Regions from separate parts of the Paenibacillus sp. V4I9 genome, predicted to be linked through region 1. Evidence: a T-box and tRNA genes for the amino acid it is inferred to sense, from the RefSeq annotation. Region 1 holds a T-box; the other regions hold tRNA genes.
What was found. A T-box is a leader RNA that pairs with one kind of tRNA and senses whether it is charged. The one in region 1 lies ahead of tyrS (tyrosine--tRNA ligase), so its partner is inferred to be a tRNA-Tyr.
Positions count from the first base shown of each region.

Region 2: it encodes a tRNA-Tyr, which carries the amino acid that the T-box ahead of tyrS (tyrosine--tRNA ligase) is inferred to sense. The anticodon was not compared.
Region 3: it encodes a tRNA-Tyr, which carries the amino acid that the T-box ahead of tyrS (tyrosine--tRNA ligase) is inferred to sense. The anticodon was not compared.

Region 1 is NZ_JAUSZE010000001.1:6,041,069-6,048,248, forward strand. Features, by position in the region: gene corA (magnesium/cobalt transporter CorA) at 1-535, shown strand, start outside; gene tyrS (tyrosine--tRNA ligase) at 611-1,870, opposite strand; T-box leader at 1,924-2,194, opposite strand; gene QFZ81_RS27885 (HRDC domain-containing protein) at 2,251-3,264, opposite strand; gene QFZ81_RS27890 (DUF3055 domain-containing protein) at 3,466-3,759, shown strand; gene QFZ81_RS27895 (hypothetical protein) at 3,816-4,121, shown strand; gene QFZ81_RS27900 (glycoside hydrolase family 52 protein) at 4,570-6,702, opposite strand; gene QFZ81_RS27905 (AraC family transcriptional regulator) at 6,867-7,180, shown strand, end outside.
Region 2 is NZ_JAUSZE010000001.1:783,516-790,695, reverse strand. Features, by position in the region: gene QFZ81_RS03800 (sensor histidine kinase) at 1-482, opposite strand, end outside; tRNA gene QFZ81_RS03795 (tRNA-Leu) at 636-714, opposite strand; tRNA gene QFZ81_RS03790 (tRNA-Leu) at 735-823, opposite strand; tRNA gene QFZ81_RS03785 (tRNA-Cys) at 833-906, opposite strand; tRNA gene QFZ81_RS03780 (tRNA-Gly) at 917-991, opposite strand; tRNA gene QFZ81_RS03775 (tRNA-Gln) at 1,000-1,071, opposite strand; tRNA gene QFZ81_RS03770 (tRNA-His) at 1,094-1,166, opposite strand; tRNA gene QFZ81_RS03765 (tRNA-Trp) at 1,192-1,265, opposite strand; tRNA gene QFZ81_RS03760 (tRNA-Tyr) at 1,278-1,359, opposite strand; tRNA gene QFZ81_RS03755 (tRNA-Thr) at 1,369-1,444, opposite strand; tRNA gene QFZ81_RS03750 (tRNA-Phe) at 1,463-1,538, opposite strand; tRNA gene QFZ81_RS03745 (tRNA-Asp) at 1,558-1,634, opposite strand; tRNA gene QFZ81_RS03740 (tRNA-Met) at 1,666-1,742, opposite strand; tRNA gene QFZ81_RS03735 (tRNA-Val) at 1,795-1,870, opposite strand; tRNA gene QFZ81_RS03730 (tRNA-Glu) at 1,884-1,958, opposite strand; tRNA gene QFZ81_RS03725 (tRNA-Ser) at 1,974-2,065, opposite strand; tRNA gene QFZ81_RS03720 (tRNA-Asn) at 2,069-2,144, opposite strand; rRNA gene QFZ81_RS03715 (23S ribosomal RNA) at 2,276-5,200, opposite strand; rRNA gene QFZ81_RS03710 (16S ribosomal RNA) at 5,497-7,038, opposite strand.
Region 3 is NZ_JAUSZE010000001.1:291,609-298,788, forward strand. Features, by position in the region: tRNA gene QFZ81_RS01240 (tRNA-Asn) at 1-38, shown strand, start outside; tRNA gene QFZ81_RS01245 (tRNA-Ser) at 117-204, shown strand; tRNA gene QFZ81_RS01250 (tRNA-Met) at 232-305, shown strand; tRNA gene QFZ81_RS01255 (tRNA-Ser) at 317-405, shown strand; tRNA gene QFZ81_RS01260 (tRNA-Glu) at 426-500, shown strand; tRNA gene QFZ81_RS01265 (tRNA-Val) at 581-656, shown strand; tRNA gene QFZ81_RS01270 (tRNA-Met) at 740-816, shown strand; tRNA gene QFZ81_RS01275 (tRNA-Asp) at 848-924, shown strand; tRNA gene QFZ81_RS01280 (tRNA-Thr) at 943-1,018, shown strand; tRNA gene QFZ81_RS01285 (tRNA-Tyr) at 1,095-1,176, shown strand; tRNA gene QFZ81_RS01290 (tRNA-Gln) at 1,191-1,262, shown strand; tRNA gene QFZ81_RS01295 (tRNA-Lys) at 1,273-1,345, shown strand; tRNA gene QFZ81_RS01300 (tRNA-Leu) at 1,365-1,444, shown strand; tRNA gene QFZ81_RS01305 (tRNA-Gly) at 1,484-1,558, shown strand; tRNA gene QFZ81_RS01310 (tRNA-Arg) at 1,567-1,643, shown strand; tRNA gene QFZ81_RS01315 (tRNA-Pro) at 1,670-1,743, shown strand; tRNA gene QFZ81_RS01320 (tRNA-Gly) at 1,751-1,821, shown strand; gene ade (adenine deaminase) at 2,661-4,469, shown strand; gene QFZ81_RS01330 (hypothetical protein) at 4,466-4,855, opposite strand; gene QFZ81_RS01335 (hypothetical protein) at 4,873-5,115, opposite strand; gene QFZ81_RS01340 (arylamine N-acetyltransferase family protein) at 5,329-6,102, shown strand; gene QFZ81_RS01345 (hypothetical protein) at 6,212-6,376, opposite strand; gene QFZ81_RS01350 (ABC transporter substrate-binding protein) at 6,960-7,180, shown strand, end outside.

The DNA.
Region 1 (7,180 bases):
CGATCTTGTCGTCGATAATTATGTGGCGGTCGGTGACCGTATCGAGGCCAAGATTGAAAAGCTGGAAGAAGACATTCTGATGGCAACGAAGAAGTCGCATTTGAATGAAATTATCGGTCTTCGTTCAGAGATTCTATGGCTCAAAAAAGTGCTAGTTCCTCAGCGTGATGTGATTGGAACACTTGGTAAGAAAGAGCTTAGACTAATTGACCATCAGCTGCAAAAATATTTCGGAGATATTTATGAAAATGCCGTAAAGATCGTGGATACGTTCGATACGCTGCGCGATCTCATGGGCAACCTACGAGAAGCCTATCAGTCTAGCGTCGCTAACCGTGCGAATGAGATCATGCGCGTTTTCACAGCAACTTCGACGATCTTCATGCCTTTGACGTTCATTACCGGCGTGTTCGGAATGAATTTTGATAACATCCTCGGGCTTCATGTGGCTCATGGCGATGAAATTGTCTTAGCGTTCATGGGTGCATTAGGTATAGGCATGTATGTATTATTTCGTAAAAAAGAATGGCTATAGATACCTTTTGTACTTGGAAAGAGTGAGGGCTTCTTGGAGCAGAACACTGCTATCAAGGAGCCCTTTTTGTCCTGTTTAAATCAGCTTAATTTTAACAAACTTCCGTTTCCCCACCTGAATAATATCCCCATCCTTTGGGGTTATTTGTTCATGAATTTGCATGATCTTCTGTTCATTGATCTTCACTGCCCCTTGCTCCACACTTCGTCTTGCTTCTCCGTTGGAAGCTTGCAGTTCTAGTAAAACGAGAAGCTTAATGATGGAGATTGAGCCTTCTTCCAACAGGCTAATGCTTAGAGTCATTTCTTCGATGTCTTCGGGCAAAGCTCTCTTTTGGAACACGGTTATAAAATGCTGTTCTGCTTCTTCAGCCGCCCGCGTACCATGATACATTTGCACATATTCCTTAGCCAGCTTCATCTTGGCATCTCTCGGATGGATGGCAGCTGCTTCTAGTCCTCGTTTGAGATCATTCAGGGATTCATTTGAGATGGACGTTGTTAACTCGTAGTATTTGGTCATGAGCGAATCCGGAATTGACATCGTTTTGCCGAAAATTTCGTTAGGAAGCTCATCGATGCCAATGTAATTCCGCAAGCTTTTGCTCATTTTTTGAACACCGTCCAGACCTTCGAGCAGCGGCATAAGAATCGCTATCTGACCATCTTTAATCTCATAAGCACTTTGGAGCGTTCGGCCCATCAAAATATTGAAGGTTTGATCAGTTCCGCCTAGCTCAATGTCACTTTCAAGAGAAACCGAGTCATAGCCCTGCATTAAAGGGTAGAAAAACTCATGAACATGAATCGGCTGATTAGCCGCGTATCTTTTGGCAAAATCGTCCCGCTCCAGCATGCGCGCAACCGTTACTTTACCAGCTAGCTTCAGCACATCGTCGAATTTAAGCGCTCCAAGCCAAGAAGAATTGTAGTAAAAAGTGGTCTTGGTCAAATCTAATATTTTGGATAATTGCGTCTGATACGTTTGCGCATTGTGCTTAACATCTTCCTCTGATAGCTGCTTGCGTGTCTCTGACTTTCCGGTTGGATCACCGATGCGTCCTGTGAAATCTCCAATAATGAGTTGAACCTCATGTCCCAAATCTTGAAATTGACGCAGCTTCTGCAAAACAACGGTGTGGCCAATGTGTATATCGGGCGCAGACGGATCTAAGCCGAGCTTCACTTTTAGCGGCGTACCTGTTACCACTGCGTGCATGATCTTTTGCTTGAGTGCTTCCTCAGGCACGATTTCGGCAGCGCCCCGCCCAATGACAAGTAATTGACGTTCTACTTCCTGCTGCTGTATTTCGGTAAGCTGATCCCATATCAACATAATATTAATCCTCCTCATCGTAATAAATACAAAAAAGACAACCTGCGCGTCCACAAAGGGACGAGAAGGTTGTCTCGCGGTACCACCCTAATTAAAGAGAAGGGTTTGCGGTCTCTCATTCGCAAAGTTCTCTTTCACTTAGATTCATAACGACAAATGAATGCCGGGTAAAAGCTACTGATGCCCTAACGAGCATGTTCCCTTAACCAACTCAGAACTGTAATTCGGAGCCATACTTGCATCGGTTTGCACCTTACACCGACTCTCTGCAGCAGTGGCATTTCTCCTACTTCGGGCATAGCCCATGTTCGTCATCGCTTTCATTGATATTTAGATTATTGATCATTTAATCATATAATCCTAATCAATGTCAATACTAGCTAGCTTGCAGCTTGAGAAGTAAACCTATCCTTCTCCCTGCGGAAGCGCAAACGGAGCAATCGCAGCCACTCATAGGCGCGGTCAAGGTCTTTGCCTTTGAGCTCCTCCGTGCCGATGATGCGCTGCAGCACCGGCTTCAGGTAGCGGTCACCTTCCGATTCGAAGGCGTTCCAGGCTTTGATTTGCTCTTCTTCCGGGATCGAAGCAAGCTCCGCTTCCACAAGCGGATCCATATCGTATCCCTCACGCTCCAAATCCTCCACCCAGAGCAGCAGTTCCCTGCGCGGCATGGTTAGCACTGCTTGCAGATCAGCCAAGCTTCCTCCGCCTGCAACGATCTCAAGAAGCTTGCGCTTACTAACCTCACGGTCAAGCTCTGTACGCAGCTTTTGCTCCTTCTGAGCGTGGAGCCAAGCCTCATACTTCACTGTGTCTACGCTTTTAGCCACCCAATCTAATGGGAAGCCATTCGAACGTGTATACTCAGCGGTTAAATTGAGCACATCTGCCGCGTACATGGTCGTCTTCTGCTCACCGAAGCCAGGAATTTGCTGCAGCTCTTCCTTACTCTGGGGCAGGAAAACGGAGATCATGCGAAGCACACGGTTCGTGGCGAGAATATACGGTGCTTTCCCTTCGCGGGCAGCTTGTTCGCGCCTCCAAGCGCGGAGTGTTTCGTACACTTCCTCACTTGGATTATCTTCGCAGTAGTAGGTCAACATCTGTGTCATTCTAGCCTTGCCCGACAGGCCTTGCGCTGATTCCAAATCCGTACTAACAAGCGGACGGAAACCGGAACGAACTTTATCTCGCAGCCCCTGACGGAAAGCACTCAGCATCTCATCCCAGCTCAACCCCTGATACCACTGATCTTGCTGAATTTTGCCAGCGCTATCAGGCTCATTCCAAAAGACATTCCAAATGCCTTGTTCTTCCTCAATCGACACTTGGGCCGATGTAACGCGATGATCCCCCGCTTCTTTCTCCAATGTGTTCAGAAATACAATATTCATGCCTTCTCCTCCAAACGGTAGCTAAAAATAGGTTCAGAAAAACGAAAAAGCACCTCCTCAGCTTGTTAGCTGAAAAGGTGCTTCCCTTTTTCTAATATCCAAATCATACCATGTTTGTCAGATGGGCGCAAGATATGTTTTGTTGACGAGCTTTTTTCGGTTATAATGAGGTACATACTAGAAAGAGAATGGAGGGCCCTCATGTCTGATTATGACTTTTTATACGACTATCAGGAAGAAACAACTACACGTTTCGTTTGTTTTGTTGGCAATGCGCTGCACCGTTTTGACCTCGCCATTATGTCTACATCCCGATATTTCGGCAAAAAGCTTGTGATTGATTTGCAATCCGGACGCAGTGCTGTTATAGGCCCAGATGATCTGGCGGAAGAAGGATATTTGGAACATGTTTTTAAAATTAATGAAGAACAAGCACAAGAACTCAATGAATTCTTGTCGCAAATTATTGGTTCCATTCATTTTACGGATATTTAAGCAGGCGACGGGGGACACTGGAAAAAGCATAGCAACCTGATAAGGAGGCTTTATCCATGAGTGATAAGTTCCCTAACGACAAGTATAGTCATACAAAAGGCTTTATTCCTGAGTACCGCGACGCTTTCACCGATTTGGAGACAGTCGAGTCCCAGCGCAATGACTTAATTCCCGAAGAATTTCCCGAGGGTCCTTATGGCACAAGCCTAAACACCGAATCACTTGGAAAAAGTAAACCCTGGCGAGAGGACCAACGTCCGCCTAACCAATTTTCTTACGAGAATCACGAGCTGCATGAAGGTATTAAAAGGGATTATCCCGGTGAAGACGATTATCGGAACGAACCGATGAATCAAGAATAAATTGAGCGAGCCAAACGTTTGATACTACAAACGTTTGGCTCGTTTATTGTTTTTTAGATGTGAGTAAACCCTTCAAGTTGCAAAACATACAACAATTTTCTTCACTTTTACGTTAAAAGCTATCCCATGTTGTAGAAAGTGCAACATATTTGCTTAAATAGGGGCTATTTTACTCAATTTAATGGAAATTGTTGTATGGCGTACAACATCTTTCACCTTCTAACCTTCTGAAGGGAGTTATTGTTGTATTTACTACAACAATCATACCTATTTACTTGTAAGAAGGGGAAGTTTTGATCCAAATGGAGCTTCTTGTTCTTATAGACTCCTAAACTCCTAGTGGCCAAGTGGTTTAATCTCTTCGTCTTGGGGTCTTGGGGTCTTCTGCTCTTGTGCACTTGTGCACTTCGCTCTTCTGTTCCTGCACTTCCTTCTGCTTCCCAGTTTTCTAGACAGCCTGATATTTATCCTCTAGCAGCCAGAGGATGCTAGTTACGCCGCGCGGGTAATATTTACTTCCTTGAATTTCCCCGGAAATGATCTGATCGCTCCAACTCCAAAACGACAATTGCGGATGTGTGAGCCAGGTGACATGCGCAGCATCAGCCGCCGTTCCTTGCGCTTCCCAAGGAAGCCCCAGAATTTGGCGTGTTACAAACTGGCACAAATATATTTTACTCAGCCATGAGTTGTTACTTGTGGATGAAAGTTTCCAACCACCATCAAGGAATAAGCACACATCAGGGACGAGCACCGTAGTAAGGTGTTTCTTCAGCGCTTGAATGTAAAAGCCATAGCGGCCATTTTCATCGAGTGCTTCTTTGCAACCAGTGAAGTAAGGGAAGACAAGACCTTCAATAGCCGGGATAATGCGAGAATCATTACCTTCACCAATAACCGCCGGAATGTATCCATCCACGGTCACGTAACCAACGAGCGTGGTTGCACACTTCAGCGCTTGATCTCCGGCAATTTGCGCGATATCTTCACGGCCATTGCGGTTGAAAATACGCTCCATAGCCAAGTAAGATGCCCAACACTTACCAGCCAAATAAATGTTGTTACGAGCTTGCCCCAAAGATACATCTAAGCTGTCATATGTGGTGATCTCCGCTCCGCCCATCGTACGGGTGCTATCCAGCGCCATGATGCCGTTACGCAGACTTGGATCAGGGTTATCCCTGTTCAACATGCTTTGCAGGCATTGTTCGAAGATAGCTATATTTTGCTCCAACCATTGTTGGTCATCGCTTCGCTCTACATAAACAGCTGCGCATAAAACCCAATTCACAAGCTGTTCATGCGTCATATGGGAGAAACAACCATGTAGTCCGTACAGCTCATATGAAGAATAATTTGGTCTTGAGAGGGTATTGGCAACACCCATATCATGTGTAAAACTAAGGCCACCCGGATATTCTGTTGCGTCCCCAGGAAAGCGTACTCGATCTTCGTAGCTGTAGCGCTTAGCGAACATATTGAGTTCATTTTTCACAGTCCACGGATTCAATTCAAGTTCATAAAACAATTGGTCAACCGTAAGATCAAAGGTGTTCATCATGCGGTATTCCCCTTCGTTCACGACCCAGAACGGCTCACCATCCATATCCAGCAGCTGCGTGCTGCCGTAATAGCTGCGAATCGCATGGGATAGCATGAACTTCTGGTCGCTCGAAAGTTTGGATGCCCCGATGCGATCATTGCTTTGATCCGCTAGTGCAGCTAGCTCATCGAAGTGATCTAACGCATAGCGACCTACCGCTTCAATGTTCTTAAATAAACGAGCATACGTATACGAAGCATCATGACCGGCTGTCACAATTCCGGAACGGTGGAAACATAACGCGAAGCGATAAGTCCGCTTCTCGCCAGCAGGTGTGTCCGCAAAAAGTGCGCCTATGGCCCCCAGACCGAAAGTCAAATTTTCGATGGGATAAACAGTCAGAATGTCCTCGATACTAAAATGCAATGCTGAGCGCACATCAGGATCCTTAGAAACGATAGCGGTAATCCGGCCTTGCCCAACGCCAGCTACCTGATCCATTGTATCGTCAAGCCTACGCATCGAGCTGTAAGGATCTGAGCCTTGATAGCCAAAGAACACTCTTCTCGAGGAGGTTCCCTTCGAATTATCTACGGTAATTTCAGCCAACACAGCAGGTACTAGGGCAAGACGCAGCTCTTCATCCGTAGCTGCTTCAGGATCCGGTACAGGCTGTGCTTGGGATAATAGTCGAAAAGTTAGATCTCCAGCTGACCACGTATCCGTTCCGACATCAAACAGTCTGGAAATCGCACTATCCGCAAATGGAAAAACGATTTGGGGTTTATTCGGATTCGGATCAGGGTTCTCAATGTCATAGCGTTGGCTTTCGGCCTCAGCGTCGGCTTTATTTTCAAAAAAAGGCAAAGCCTCGTAAGTACCGCCTTGATTGGATTCCAATCCAATATAAATGTTTTGCTCGGGCGGACGACCCTGTTCCAGATCGAAACCTCCTTTTTTTCCTGGAAATCCAAGCGTGAAACTTGCAAACGCTCCCATCGGAGAATGATGGGCATTAAAAAATTGATTTTTTGGCATAAATAAATGCTCCCTTCAGGATTCATATACCCTAATCATACGTTCAAGCGAACCTTTATCCCATGGGCAAAACTTGCTTTCGTTTGTACAAAAGACACATCGCTTGAAGGCAGCTTGTGGTACAATAGGGAGCAATTATAGGTTTTTACGGAGGAGAGACTCCAATGCTGAATCATTCTAATTCATCTTTGCCCTCTGGGCTTGAACATAGTGTAAGCGGGAGTATGCTGCCGGATCTGCAAATTTCGTTTCGTGTGTTTGCTGCACATCGCCGTAAAGTGAACGCCAATTGGTCTTTTCCTGAGCATAAACATAGCCAATATGAAATCAATGTCGTGCTCGAAGGCAGTCAGCATATGCGTGTGGAAGGTAAAAATTACACACAGACCGAAGGAGAGATATTATGGCTGACCCCGAACCAACGGCATAGCAGCCTAGGGGTCTTGGACGGAACTACGATGGAATATGTCTGTATCCA
Region 2 (7,180 bases), 5.3 Mb from region 1:
AATTGAATTAACCGCCATACCGGCGAGTCCACATTTTTCTGATCCGCCATTTCTATTGGAACTGTTTCCACAATTAGCTTCTGCTGAAAATAATAATCCTGTTTTGTTACAAAGGTCACATCCTGTGTCTGGTCATTAAAAAGAAATATGGTATCCAGCAGAAAAAAATAATTGAGGTTCGTTTGAAAGCGATTAACTATTCTTTTTTTAGTTAGTAAATACTCGTCCGTACCGAATGTAAGATCATTAAGCTGATTAATGTCAATTTCGTTGTCCCATAAATCATATAGATAGGTATTAGTTTCAGCAAACATCTTATTGATTTGCTTTACGTGCTGCGCAAGTAAGTTGCTATTTGTCGTGGAGACTTGCTCTCGTACGACAGTTATTGCATACAAATTATTAAATAATAGAAAGAATATAAGCGGAATAATTATAATTAGAAAGCCAGCAACGAATTTGAAGCGCAAGGAATTTTTCACACCCATCCTCCTTCCAGGATATGCCAGAAATTATATGAAGTATTTTCTCGATTTCACGACATTTGTATAGGATTCAAACGCATTAAATTTTATATTGTATGGATATAAAAAAGGACATGAAATCAAATGATTTCATGTCCTTTTTTTGCTCCATACCGGCAAGAGGACTCGAACCTCCACCCTTTCGGACTCGATTTTGAGTCGAGCGCGTCTGCCATTCCGCCATGCCGGCATATGAAGTTGTAAAGATAATGGTGCCGAAGACCAGACTTGAACTGGTACGGTAGTCACCTACCGCAGGATTTTAAGTCCTGTGCGTCTGCCGATTCCGCCACTCCGGCTAATAAATGTGGAGGCGCCACCCAGATTCGAACTGGGGGTAAAGCTTTTGCAGAGCTCTGCCTTACCACTTGGCTATGGCGCCTTAGTAATAATGGAGCGGAAGACGGGGATCGAACCCGCGACCCTCGCCTTGGCAAGGCGATGCTCTACCGCTGAGCCACTTCCGCATATAAAACTGGGGATCAAGGATTTGAACCTTGGCATGACGGAGTCAAAGTCCGTTGCCTTACCGCTTGGCTAATCCCCATTATGTTACTTGGGTAATAATGGGCGGACGACGGGACTTGAACCCGCGAATGCTGGATCCACAAACCAGTGCGTTAACCCCTTCGCCACGACCGCCACAATATTAAGTTTCTTACTTTTTTGGCAGGGGCAGCAGGAATTGAACCCACACCAAAGGTTTTGGAGACCTTTGTTCTACCCTTAAACTATGCCCCTAGAAAAAGTAAATGGAGGCTGATGGATTCGAACCACCGAACTCGAAGAGAGCAGATTTACAGTCTGCCGTGTTTAGCCACTTCACTAAGCCTCCACAAAGCAATGGTGCCGTCGAGAGGACTTGAACCCCCAACCTACTGATTACAAGTCAGTTGCTCTACCAGTTGAGCTACAACGGCATATTAAGTTTGTAAAAATGGTGGCTCGGGACGGAATCGAACCGCCGACACGAGGATTTTCAGTCCTCTGCTCTACCGACTGAGCTACCGAGCCTTACTTGATTTTGAAAAAATGGCGGAGCTGACGGGATTCGAACCCGCGGTCTCCTGCGTGACAGGCAGGCATGTTAGGCCACTACACCACAGCTCCATGCTAAGTACAAGATCTTCAATAAGAAGATTGGTTGCGGGGGCAGGATTTGAACCTGCGGCCTTCGGGTTATGAGCCCGACGAGCTACCGGGCTGCTCCACCCCGCGTCATTAAGCATATATGATGAATCCTAGTAAAGCAAGTCTTGCTAAGGAATCATGGTGGAGGCTGACGGGATCGAACCGCCGACCCTCTGCTTGTAAGGCAGATGCTCTCCCAGCTGAGCTAAGCCTCCATGAGAGTATTAATGGTGACCCGTAGGGGACTCGAACCCCTGTTACCTCCGTGAAAGGGAGGTGTCTTAACCACTTGACCAACGGGCCTTGCTAGAAAGATAGTGGCGGAGAGAGAGGGATTCGAACCCTCGAGACGCTTGTGACGCCTACACGATTTCCAATCGTGCTCCTTCGGCCAGCTCGGACACCTCTCCATATGGCTCCCCGAACAGGACTCGAACCTGTGACAACTCGATTAACAGTCGAGTGCTCTACCAACTGAGCTATCAGGGAATAAAAACAATGTTCACTTCAAGGATTTATTCCTTGAAAACTAGATACGAAACTTGCGTAAAGGTACAGCTCTTAGGTTTTCTTTCTGGGCGAATCTGAGAGACTTTGACTTTCGTCAAAGATCCCTATATTAGGTTAAGCCCTCGACCGATTAGTATTCGTCAGCTGCATGCATTGCTGCACTTCCACCTCGAACCTATCAACCTCGTCGTCTACAAGGGGTCTTACATACTGGGAAATCTCATCTTGAGGGGGGCTTCGCGCTTAGATGCTTTCAGCGCTTATCCCCTCCGTACATAGCTACCCAGCGATGCCTCTGGCGAGACAACTGGTACACCAGCGGTACGTCCATCCCGGTCCTCTCGTACTAAGGACAGCTCCTCTCAAATTTCCTACGCCCGCGACAGATAGGGACCGAACTGTCTCACGACGTTCTGAACCCAGCTCGCGTACCGCTTTAATGGGCGAACAGCCCAACCCTTGGGACCTACTTCAGCCCCAGGATGCGATGAGCCGACATCGAGGTGCCAAACCTCCCCGTCGATGTGGACTCTTGGGGGAGATAAGCCTGTTATCCCCAGGGTAGCTTTTATCCGTTGAGCGATGGCCCTTCCATTCGGTACCACCGGATCACTAAGTCCGACTTTCGTCCCTGCTCGACTTGTAGGTCTCGCAGTCAAGCTCCCTTATGCCTTTGCACTCTGCGAATGATTTCCAACCATTCTGAGGGAACCTTTAAACGCCTCCGTTACATTTTAGGAGGCGACCGCCCCAGTCAAACTGCCCACCTGACACTGTCCCCATACCGGATCACGGTACCAGGTTAGAACTCCGATACGATCAGGGTGGTATCCCAACGATGCCTCCACCCAAGCTGGCGCTCAGGCTTCAAAGGCTCCCACCTATCCTGTACAGATCGTACCAAAGTCCAATATCAAGCTGCAGTAAAGCTCCATGGGGTCTTTCCGTCTTGTCGCGGGTAACCTGCATCTTCACAGGTATTAAAATTTCACCGGATCTCTCGTTGAGACAGCGCCCAAGTCGTTACGCCATTCGTGCGGGTCAGAATTTACCTGACAAGGAATTTCGCTACCTTAGGACCGTTATAGTTACGGCCGCCGTTTACTGGGGCTTCAATTCATAGCTTCGGAACCGAGGTCCCTAACCACTCCTCTTAACCTTCCAGCACCGGGCAGGCGTCAGCCCGTATACTTCGCCTTGCGGCTTCGCACAGACCTGTGTTTTTGCTAAACAGTCGCTTGGGCCTTTTCACTGCGGCCCCCTCGGGCTATTCACCCTACCGAGGCACCCCTTCTCCCGAAGTTACGGGGTCATTTTGCCGAGTTCCTTAACGAGAGTTCTTCCGCGCGCCTTAGAATTCTCTTCTCACCCACCTGTGTCGGTTTGCGGTACGGGCACCTTCGCCTGGCTAGAAGCTTTTCTTGGCAGTGTGAACTCATGACCTTCGGTACTTAAAGTTTCCCTCCCCATCACAGCCCAGCCTTATCGATGTGCGGATTTGCCTACACATCAGCCTCACTGCTTGGACGAGCATCCATCAGCTCGCGTCACTATCCTTCTGCGTCACTCCATTGCTCATAACGGCTACGGTGGTACAGGAATTTCCACCTGTTGTCCATCGACTACGCCTTTCGGCCTCGCCTTAGGTCCCGACTTACCCTGAGCGGACGAGCCTTCCTCAGGAACCCTTAGGTTTTCGGCGGATCAGATTCTCACTGATCTTTTCGTTACTTATACCGGCATTCTCACTTGTATGCGCTCCACCTGTCCTTACGGTCAGAATTCTACGTACATACAACGCTCCCCTACCCATGCACAAATTCATGTGCAAGCCATAGCTTCGGTGGCGTGTTTAGCCCCGTTACATTTTCGGCGCAGAGTCACTCGACCAGTGAGCTATTACGCACTCTTTCAATGGTGGCTGCTTCTAAGCCAACATCCTGGTTGTCTGTGCAACTCCACATCCTTTCCCACTTAACACACACTTGGGGACCTTAGCTGATGGTCTGGGCTGTTTCCCTTTTGACAATGGATCTTAGCACTCACTGTCTGACTCCCGGATTTAAGTTTGTGGCATTCAGAGTTTGACTGGACTTGGTAACCCTTGGCGGGCCCCGCACCCAATCAGTGCTTTACCTCCACAACTCAACATCCGAGGCTAGCCCTAAAGCTATTTCGGGGAGAACCAGCTATCTCCGAGTTCGATTGGAATTTCTCCGCTACCCCCACCTCATCCCCGCATTTTTCAACATGCGTGGGTTCGGGCCTCCAGTGAGTGTTACCTCACCTTCACCCTGGACAGGGGTAGATCACACGGTTTCGGGTCTACGTCCACGTACTAAAGCGCCCTATTCAGACTCGCTTTCGCTGCGGCTCCGTCTTTTCAACTTAACCTCGCACGGGAACGTAACTCGCCGGTTCATTCTACAAAAGGCACGCCATCACCCATATAGAGGGCTCTGACTTTTTGTAAGCACACGGTTTCAGGTTCTTTTTCACTCCGCTTCCGCGGTGCTTTTCACCTTTCCCTCACGGTACTGCTTCACTATCGGTCACTAGGGAGTATTTAGCCTTGGCAGATGGTCCTGCCGGATTCCGACGGGGTTTCACGTGACCCGCCGTACTCAGGATACCTCTAGGGGTTTCGTTCGATTTTGGCTACAGGGCTTTTACCTTCTATGCCGGACCTTTCCAGATCTCTTCGCCTACCGAACTAACCCCACAACGAGGTCCTACAACCCCAAGGAGCAAGCTCCTTGGTTTGGGCTATTCCGCTTTCGCTCGCCGCTACTGACGGAATCACTTTTGTTTTCTTTTCCTCCAGGTACTTAGATGTTTCAGTTCCCTGGGTATGCCTCTACTATTGCTATGTATTCACAATAGAGTAACTGCGCATTACCACAGCTGGGTTCCCCCATTCGGACATCCCCGGATCAAAGCCTGCTTACGGCTCCCCGAGGCATTTCGTCGTTCGCCACGTCCTTCTTCGGCTCCTAGTGCCTAGGCATCCTCCGTGTGCTCTTTCTAGCTTAACCTAGAAAAAACTTTAAAGATTTTTGCATGATCCAAAAGAATCACACAACCTAAGTTCTTACTTTACGTTTTGTTTCGTTATCTAGTTTTCAAGGAACAATGTGATGCTCTTCGCTCCGCTTCTCAGCGGCGGAATAACATCTTAACATCTCTTCTATACGTCAGCAACACGTAAATGTTACCAGCACAAAAGTGATGTTTGAAAGAGGCTTGCTCTTTCAAAACTGAACACGAGTGAGTAAGCAATTTGTGTACTTACGTACACTTGACTGGTCTTATCAAGACCGAGTCTCCATAGAAAGGAGGTGATCCAGCCGCACCTTCCGATACGGCTACCTTGTTACGACTTCACCCCAATCATCTACCCCACCTTCGGCGGCTGGCTCCCTTGCGGGTTACCCCACCGACTTCGGGTGTTGTAAACTCTCGTGGTGTGACGGGCGGTGTGTACAAGACCCGGGAACGTATTCACCGCGGCATGCTGATCCGCGATTACTAGCAATTCCGACTTCATGCAGGCGAGTTGCAGCCTGCAATCCGAACTGAGATCGGCTTATAAGGATTGGCTCCACCTCGCGGCTTCGCTTCCCGTTGTACCGACCATTGTAGTACGTGTGTAGCCCAGGTCATAAGGGGCATGATGATTTGACGTCATCCCCACCTTCCTCCGGTTTGTCACCGGCAGTCATCTTAGAGTGCCCACCCAAAGTGCTGGCAACTAAGATCAAGGGTTGCGCTCGTTGCGGGACTTAACCCAACATCTCACGACACGAGCTGACGACAACCATGCACCACCTGTCTCCTCTGTCCCGAAGGCCTACGATATCTCTACCGTATTCAGAGGGATGTCAAGACCTGGTAAGGTTCTTCGCGTTGCTTCGAATTAAACCACATACTCCACTGCTTGTGCGGGTCCCCGTCAATTCCTTTGAGTTTCACTCTTGCGAGCGTACTCCCCAGGCGGCATACTTACTGTGTTAACTTCGGCACCGAGGAATCGAATCCCCGACACCTAGTATGCATCGTTTACGGCGTGGACTACCAGGGTATCTAATCCTGTTTGCTCCCCACGCTTTCGCGCCTCAGCGTCAGTTATAGGCCAGAAAGTCGCCTTCGCCACTGGTGTTCCTCCACATCTCTACGCATTTCACCGCTACACGTGGAATTCCACTTTCCTCTCCTACACTCAAGTCAACCAGTTTTGGATGCGAACCGGGGTTGAGCCCCGGGCTTAAACACCCAACTTAATTGACCGCCTGCGCGCGCTTTACGCCCAATAATTCCGGACAACGCTTGCCCCCTACGTATTACCGCGGCTGCTGGCACGTAGTTAGCCGGGGCTTTCTTCTCCTATACCGTCACACAAAGAGCAGTTACTCTCCTTGCTGTTCGTCTAGGGCAACAGAGCTTTACGATCCGAAAACCTTCATCACTCACGCGGCGTTGCTCCGTCAGACTTGCGTCCATTGCGGAAGATTCCCTACTGCTGCCTCCCGTAGGAGTCTGGGCCGTGTCTCAGTCCCAGTGTGGCCGTTCACCCTCTCAGGTCGGCTACGCATCGTCGCCTTGGTAGGCCGTTACCCTACCAACTAGCTAATGCGCCGCAGGCCCATCTATAAGCCACAGATTGCTCCGTGTTTCATAATTCTCTCATGCGAGAGAACCAATTATCCGGTCTTAGCTATCGTTTCCGATAGTTATCCCAGTCTTATAGGCAGGTTACCTACGTGTTACTCACCCGTCCGCCGCTAACTTATCCCGAAGGATAAGTCCGCTCGACTTGCATGTATTAGGCACGCCGCCAGCGTTCGTCCTGAGCCAGGATCAAACTCTCCATAATAGTAAAACTATTTGAAAGCTTAATTGCTCATTTGCGTTGCTAGCGAGATTTTGCAATCTCTTTTTTGAACGATTTCTCGTTCGCGCTTACTCACTCGTTGTTCAGTTTTCAAAGATCAATTTCTTTCGTATTTCTGCGCCAT
Region 3 (7,180 bases), 5.7 Mb from region 1:
TAATCGAGTTGTCACAGGTTCGAGTCCTGTTCGGGGAGTCAAATCCCCAAAAAGTGAAGAATGCTAGCATATTCCGATTACTTTTTGGGGGCCCCAATAATTTTTAGCACATCCGTGGAGAAGTGTCCGAGCGGCCGAAGGAGCACGATTGGAAATCGTGTAGGCGTCACAAGCGTCTCGAGGGTTCGAATCCCTCCTTCTCCGTTTCTTTAGATAAATGAAAGACAATATGGCGGCGTAGCTCAGCTGGCTAGAGCGTACGGTTCATACCCGTAAGGTCGGGGGTTCGAGCCCCTCTGCCGCTACTAGATAAATTGGAGAGATACCCAAGTGGCTATAAGGGGACCCTCTGCTAAGGGGTTAGACTGCGTAAGTGGTGCGAGGGTTCGAATCCCTCTCTCTCCGTCGGTAATTTTTTTAAGTTTGGCCCGTTGGTCAAGTGGTTAAGACACCTCCCTTTCACGGAGGTAACAGGGGTTCGAGTCCCCTACGGGTCACCACCATTCCCCACAAAGTGACGTATAGCTGACGAAGCATATTCCGATTACTTTGCGTGGACCCCAGTTCTTCATCCCATTATGGAGGCTTAGCTCAGCTGGGAGAGCATCTGCCTTACAAGCAGAGGGTCGGCGGTTCGATCCCGTCAGCCTCCACCATACTACCCAAAAAAGTGAAGTGAAGCTTTGTAGCAACGCCGATTACTTTTTCGGGGCTTATAAAGAAATTATGCTTTTAATGCCGCGGGGTGGAGCAGCCCGGTAGCTCGTCGGGCTCATAACCCGAAGGCCGCAGGTTCAAATCCTGCCCCCGCAACCAAACTCTTTCTGAGAGTTGTTTTACACAGTGTGGAGCTGTGGTGTAGTGGCCTAACATGCCTGCCTGTCACGCAGGAGACCGCGGGTTCGAATCCCGTCAGCTCCGCCATTTTTAATAAATGAATATGCCGTTGTAGCTCAACTGGTAGAGCAACTGACTTGTAATCAGTAGGTTGGGGGTTCAAGTCCTCTCGACGGCACCATAATTCCCAAAAAAGTGAAGCAAAGCTTTGTAGCAACGCCTTTTACTTTTTCGGGGCCCGGTAAGGCTTTATATGTGGAGGCTTAGTGAAGTGGCTAAACACGGCAGACTGTAAATCTGCTCTCTTCGAGTTCGGTGGTTCGAATCCATCAGCCTCCATTTCCAAACTATGTTGGGGATTAGCCAAGCGGTAAGGCAACGGACTTTGACTCCGTCATGCCAAGGTTCAAATCCTTGATCCCCAGTTCTTCACTTGAGTCATTAGCTCAGTTGGTAGAGCACCTGACTTTTAATCAGGGTGTCGTAGGTTCGAATCCTACATGACTCATTTGCCTTATTTACAGCATGCGCGTATGGCGGAATTGGCAGACGCACTAGACTTAGGATCTAGCGGGTGACCGTGGGGGTTCAAGTCCCTCTACGCGCATCAAATCCTCAGCAGTATTCATACTCCTGAGGTACCCATGCGGAAGTGGCTCAGCGGTAGAGCATCGCCTTGCCAAGGCGAGGGTCGCGGGTTCGATCCCCGTCTTCCGCTCCATTTATTATGCGCCCTTAGCTCAGCTGGATAGAGTATTTGACTACGAATCAAAAGGTCGGGAGTTCGAATCTCTCAGGGCGCGCCATTTTTCATATGTTATTATTACCTTATCGGGACGTAGCTCAGCTTGGTAGAGCACCTGCTTTGGGAGCAGGGGGTCGCATGTTCAAATCGTGTCGTCCCGATAGACGTGCGGGCGTAGTTTAATGGTAGAACTTCAGCCTTCCAAGCTGATCGCGCGGGTTCGATTCCCGCCGCCCGCTTCAATGAAAAAAGACCACCTTCGGGTGGTCTTTTTTCGTTTGAACGGGAAAGAGAAGCCGTATGGGTTCGACCGTCCGTGAAGACATCATAGAATATACCCAAGTAGGACGCGCGTCCAAATATACCACTAGCCGCTTCCGTAGGAAGCATTTTAAATAAGGATTTGGAGTATTCCAGTCACCGTTGATGTCTTAGATATATCCTCCATGATAACCTGCATCTGAATGACCTTCGCTCAGTATAATTTAATAAATAGCAATGGGGAATCCTCTGCTGTAACATGCAACCCTTGAGAAAAACCATTTTCATGGTAAATTTAATGTGAAATGATGCAAGTAATGCATGTGAGAGACTGTCGATTCATTTTCACAACTCGTTGGCATTACTCGAAATTCGATTGTAGAGTTGTTCGGTAGCTTCGTGAAGATAGATGGGTTATAGCGGTTACCAATGTTGTAATATCTACAACAATTCGTACGCCTAAAGGCTATTTTGCAACTTGAAGTTGCAGTTCGTACAACAATTTGAGCCCATTTGTTGCAAAATCGTCTGTATCGGGCAGAATTGTTGTATATTATGCAACATTGAGGGAGGACAGGCGGGATCTAGGCAGAATTGTTGCACATTCTACAACATCATTCGACCGAGAATATGGATTCATTTACCCGGCAGCCTCAAGAGAGCATATATGACGATGGATTCGGGTTTAAGACACCTCAATGTAGAACAAGATGGTTGAATGAATCGACGGTCTCTGTGAACCAATGTTTAGAGGGATGTGACGCTTGTCACCGTATCGGAGAATGTCAATTAAAATACATAAAGGAGTACAAAACCCATGACTCTAGATAAAAGAACGCTTAATAAAAGAAATAAGCTAGTTGAAGTGAGCAGAACGCTAGCTAAGGTTGCACTAGGCGAAGCTTTTGCCGATGTAGTCATTAAGAATGGAACACTCGTTAATGTGTATTCTGGTGAATTACTTGAGCATATGGATGTTGCTGTCGCCGCTGGGAGAATTGCGTATGTAGGGAATGCAGACCATACCATTGGGGCTCAAACGGTCATTATCGATGCCACAGGAAAGTATATGTCTCCGGGATTAATAGATGGTCATATGCATGTTGAGAGCACGATGCTGTCCGTTACCCAGTTTGCCAAAGCGGCATTAGCCAAAGGAACAACGGGGATTTTTATGGACCCTCATGAAATTGCCAATGTGTTTGGAACAGAAGGTGTAAGGCTGATGCATGAAGAGGGGCAGCAGCTGCCTCTTAAAGTATTCACGACATTCCCATCCTGCGTACCAGCGACTACGGACTTGGAAGATGCAGGTGCAAGCTTAGAAGTGACCGATATTAAAGAAGGACTGCAGTGGGACAATGTGGTTGGACTAGGCGAAGTCATGAATTTCCCTGGTGTCCTTTACGGTGATCCGAAAATGTGCGGAGAGATTGAAGAAACGATCAAGAGTGGTAAAACCGTCACAGGACATTTTCCAAGTGATGATGATCGTATGCTGCAAGCTTATACGGCATCCGGCGTGACATCTGATCATGAAACCGTAACTAGGGAACAAGGTCTTCACAAAGTCCGCATGGGTATGCACCTTATGATTCGTGAAGGTTCGGCCTGGCATGATGTCAAAGAGGTCATTAAGGTAGTAACCGAAGATAAGGTCAGCACGTCCAATATTTCGCTCGTCACGGATGATGTAAATCCGCAAACTTTGGTGGAGAAAGGGCATCTCAATCATGTGGTGCGCCGCGCGATCGAAGAGGGTGTCGATCCTGTAACCGCGATTCAAATGGTAACGATTAATGTGGCGCGTTATTTTAAAATGGAGCAAGATTTGGGCAGCATTACTCCCGGTAAATGTGCTGACATTTTATTGCTGGATGATTTACAGAAGGTCGAGCCTTCAACGGTCATTACCGATGGTCAAGTTGTTTTTGATAATGGCAAGCTCACGGTAGATTTCCCCGATTTCGTCTATCCCGAGCACATCCGTAATTCCATGAACGTTAAGCAGGAACTTACAGCTGAGGACTTCAAGCTTGTAAGTCGCAGTAATCAGGATAAGACGAAGGTTAATGTCATTAACATTATTGAAAACAGTGCAAGAACTGAGAAAATGACTGCAGTACTAGGTGTTGAACAAGGGATCATCCAACCAGATGCAGAGCAGGATATTATCCGTCTAGCCTGTATCGAGCGGCACCGTGGAACGGGTCAAATTTCACTTGGCTTTACGCATGGCTTTCAATTGAAGGCAGGTGCGGCAGCATCTACAGTGGCGCATGACAGTCACAATCTAATTGTTATGGGGATCAATGAGAAGGATATGGCTTTCGCAGCTAATGAGCTTGTCAAAATGGGAGGCGGCATGATCGTTGTAGAGAACGGTGAAGTGCTGGCTCAAGTACCGATGACCATCGCAGGCCTCATGTCAGATAAATCATTGCTTGAAGTCGTTAATGAGGTTGCAGAGCTCGAAAAAGCGTGGAAACAAATTGGCTGTCCGTTGAACGCCCCGTTTATGACATTCTCATTAATTGCATTACCTGTTATTCCTGAAATTCGGATTTCAAACCGAGGTATTGTCGATGTTACACAGTTCAAGTTAATTGAAGTGGAAATTGATTAAGTGGGACGAAATAAATAGGTCCAAAAGGACTTATTCTTTTTATTCTTTTTAGTAGGATGACGTTCGGCGCGGGAGGTTAGGATGGTTTGCGGGGGGCCGGAAACGAGTTCAGCTTCCGTCCCGACTGTTATCCCGGTTTCCTCGATAATCGGCAGATCTAGGGTGGTGGCCACCTCATCTCGAGTCTGATGCAACAAATTCAATTGCTGTTCAAATTCGTCTACACGCTTGCAAAGCATCATGTTCTCTTGCTTAAGCTTCTTTATAAGCTCATATAGTAATTTCATGGTGAGCTTCGGTTTCACTGATGGCTCATTTTCTTCGTTATTGTAAGTGGGGGACAGCAGCAGCATCAACTCTTCATCACTGATTACCTTGTATGACACAGTACGGCCTCCTTAAATTAATGAATCTCACTAAACTGCCCATCCGTAAAGAGATATTCTTTGGGAAGAAGTGAAAGATTAATGTTCCGGCTGCAGTCGATATACTGTGGGTAAACCACTTTGATAGATTCCTCTTCTTGAATTGGATAGTTAATTGGGTAGTTAATGATTTTATTCTTTTTGATTATATCTATAAAAAGATGAAACATGATGGAGACAATTAACAATCCCGTTATACATAGCTCTAAGTTTTGAATCATAAATTAGCCCTCCTATGAATCTTTTTTCATAGATTAACGGATTAGAACTAAAATGTCGCTCGAAAACCGTTGTCGTTTTGTAAGCTTTTTATGAAGAGTTAAACGGAATTTGAGGCAGAAATAGGGTGATGATGGTATTTTTAAAAGTATATTGTTGTTAAATCTCACGATCTTGTCTATCAATGAAAAAAAATAAGGATGGAGTTGTTCAACATGTTCAGTAAAAATAGTCAGATTCAGTCCTATCTGGAGCGTATCGGGTTTGAAGGTTTGCTCGATGGCAGCGCAAAGACTCTGGCTGACCTGCAGGAGTGTCATCTGCACACGGTTCCATACGAAAATTTGGACATTATGAACCGCATAGCTTTATCGTTGGATCCTCAGGATGTATATCAAAAGATAGTCGTGCGCGGGCGCGGTGGGTACTGCTTCGAGTTGAACGCTTTATTCGGCTGGTTACTGCGGGAGCTTGGCTACCCGGTTACTGACTTGGTTGCTCGATTTTGGCGCGACGAACCGAATGCGCCACCGAAACGACGTCATCACGTCCTGAAGGTTGAAGCAGAAGGCACGACTTACTTGTGCGATGTCGGAGTAGGTGGGATCGTCCCCAGGAAGCCGATCGCATGGATTGAAGGTCTTGAACAGCATCAAGGAGGAGAGTGCTACCGTCTCGAGCGCGATGCCTATTACGGTTGGATGCTATGTGAGCAGAAGAACAAGGAATGGAACCGCATTTACTCGTTTACGGAGGAGCCCCAGCTGCCGAAGGATTTCACTTTTGCGACATTCTGGTGTGAGAACGCCCCGGATTCAATATTTACCAAAGGCCCAATGGTAGCCAAGCGCACCCTGGAGGGACGGAATACACTGGCAGGCCGAGAGTTTCGCATCTTTACATCCGCCGGGGTAAGGACTTTCATTCCGCAGAACGAAGAAGAGTATAAAGCGGCACTGCAAGAGCATTTTGGTATTCATCTAGATTAATCATTAACGTAGTCATGTACTAATAGTGGGATTTCCATTATTCAACGTCGAAGAGGACCCCGAAAGGGGTCCCTTTTTCTTTTTCTAACTTGATCCGAAATGATTCTAATTACGAAAGTGATAACTTACTGTTTTCACGTTCTAACTCTTTCTGCTGCTCTTTGGTGAAAGTACAACTTAGCTTTGGTAATCCAGTGTGTTTGTTGATGTAGATAGTTCTTGCAACGCCGTGAATGAATTTCATTTGTTTGGTCCATTCTTTTGGGTTGAACATGGACATCAACTCCCTATTTATATATATTTCCTACAAATTCTCCACGATAGCGATGTTGGAAGCGCTTTATTTTAATATTATGTTCAAAGGGTATGGTTGATGCATCGAGCAAAATTACTTCAGAACAACGCGAAAAAGAACGCTGAATTAGTGTTTTTTTCAATCGGAGGGACTGTTATTTAAGTCCCGTCTATCGTTAAAGGGATTTCTGGCAGAGGGTACGATACTGGCATATGCTGACATAGTAAGCGATTACAATTCTATTGTTTTTTCGTATAAAATGATTGATTTACATAATCTAAATAAAAATAACCATTGAATGTGTCAGTGACATCTAGTAACCTTTCCTTAGATCACTGATCAGGGTCGAACCACAATAAATCTTACTTAGAGTGTAAGAAAGTGAATAGATTAGCGTGTCGGTTATCCTTATATTTGCCCTAATAGTAACAGGGAAACATTTTCGGCAAGCTCCTTCGATAATGATATGGAAGCCCTTACATTGAAGACAGCCAAGAGCTTCTGGTTAGGAGTAGTTTTTCACGAGAGACAAGTAAACCTAAAAAAGGAATGGTGTTCAGTGATGACAAAGAGAACGCACGGTGGTCCCAAAGCGGTCTTAGCTCTTATTGCGAGTGTAGGTTTGCTAGCAGGCTGCTCTACGGCCAATCAAACAGGTACAACTGGTTCGACGAACACGCCGGGTACTAAGGAAACGCCAGCATCCTCAACTGCAAAGGCCTCTGGAACCGTGACATTTTGGTATGATAAGACAGGTGTGGCGGGGGAAGCAATTAAGGCTGC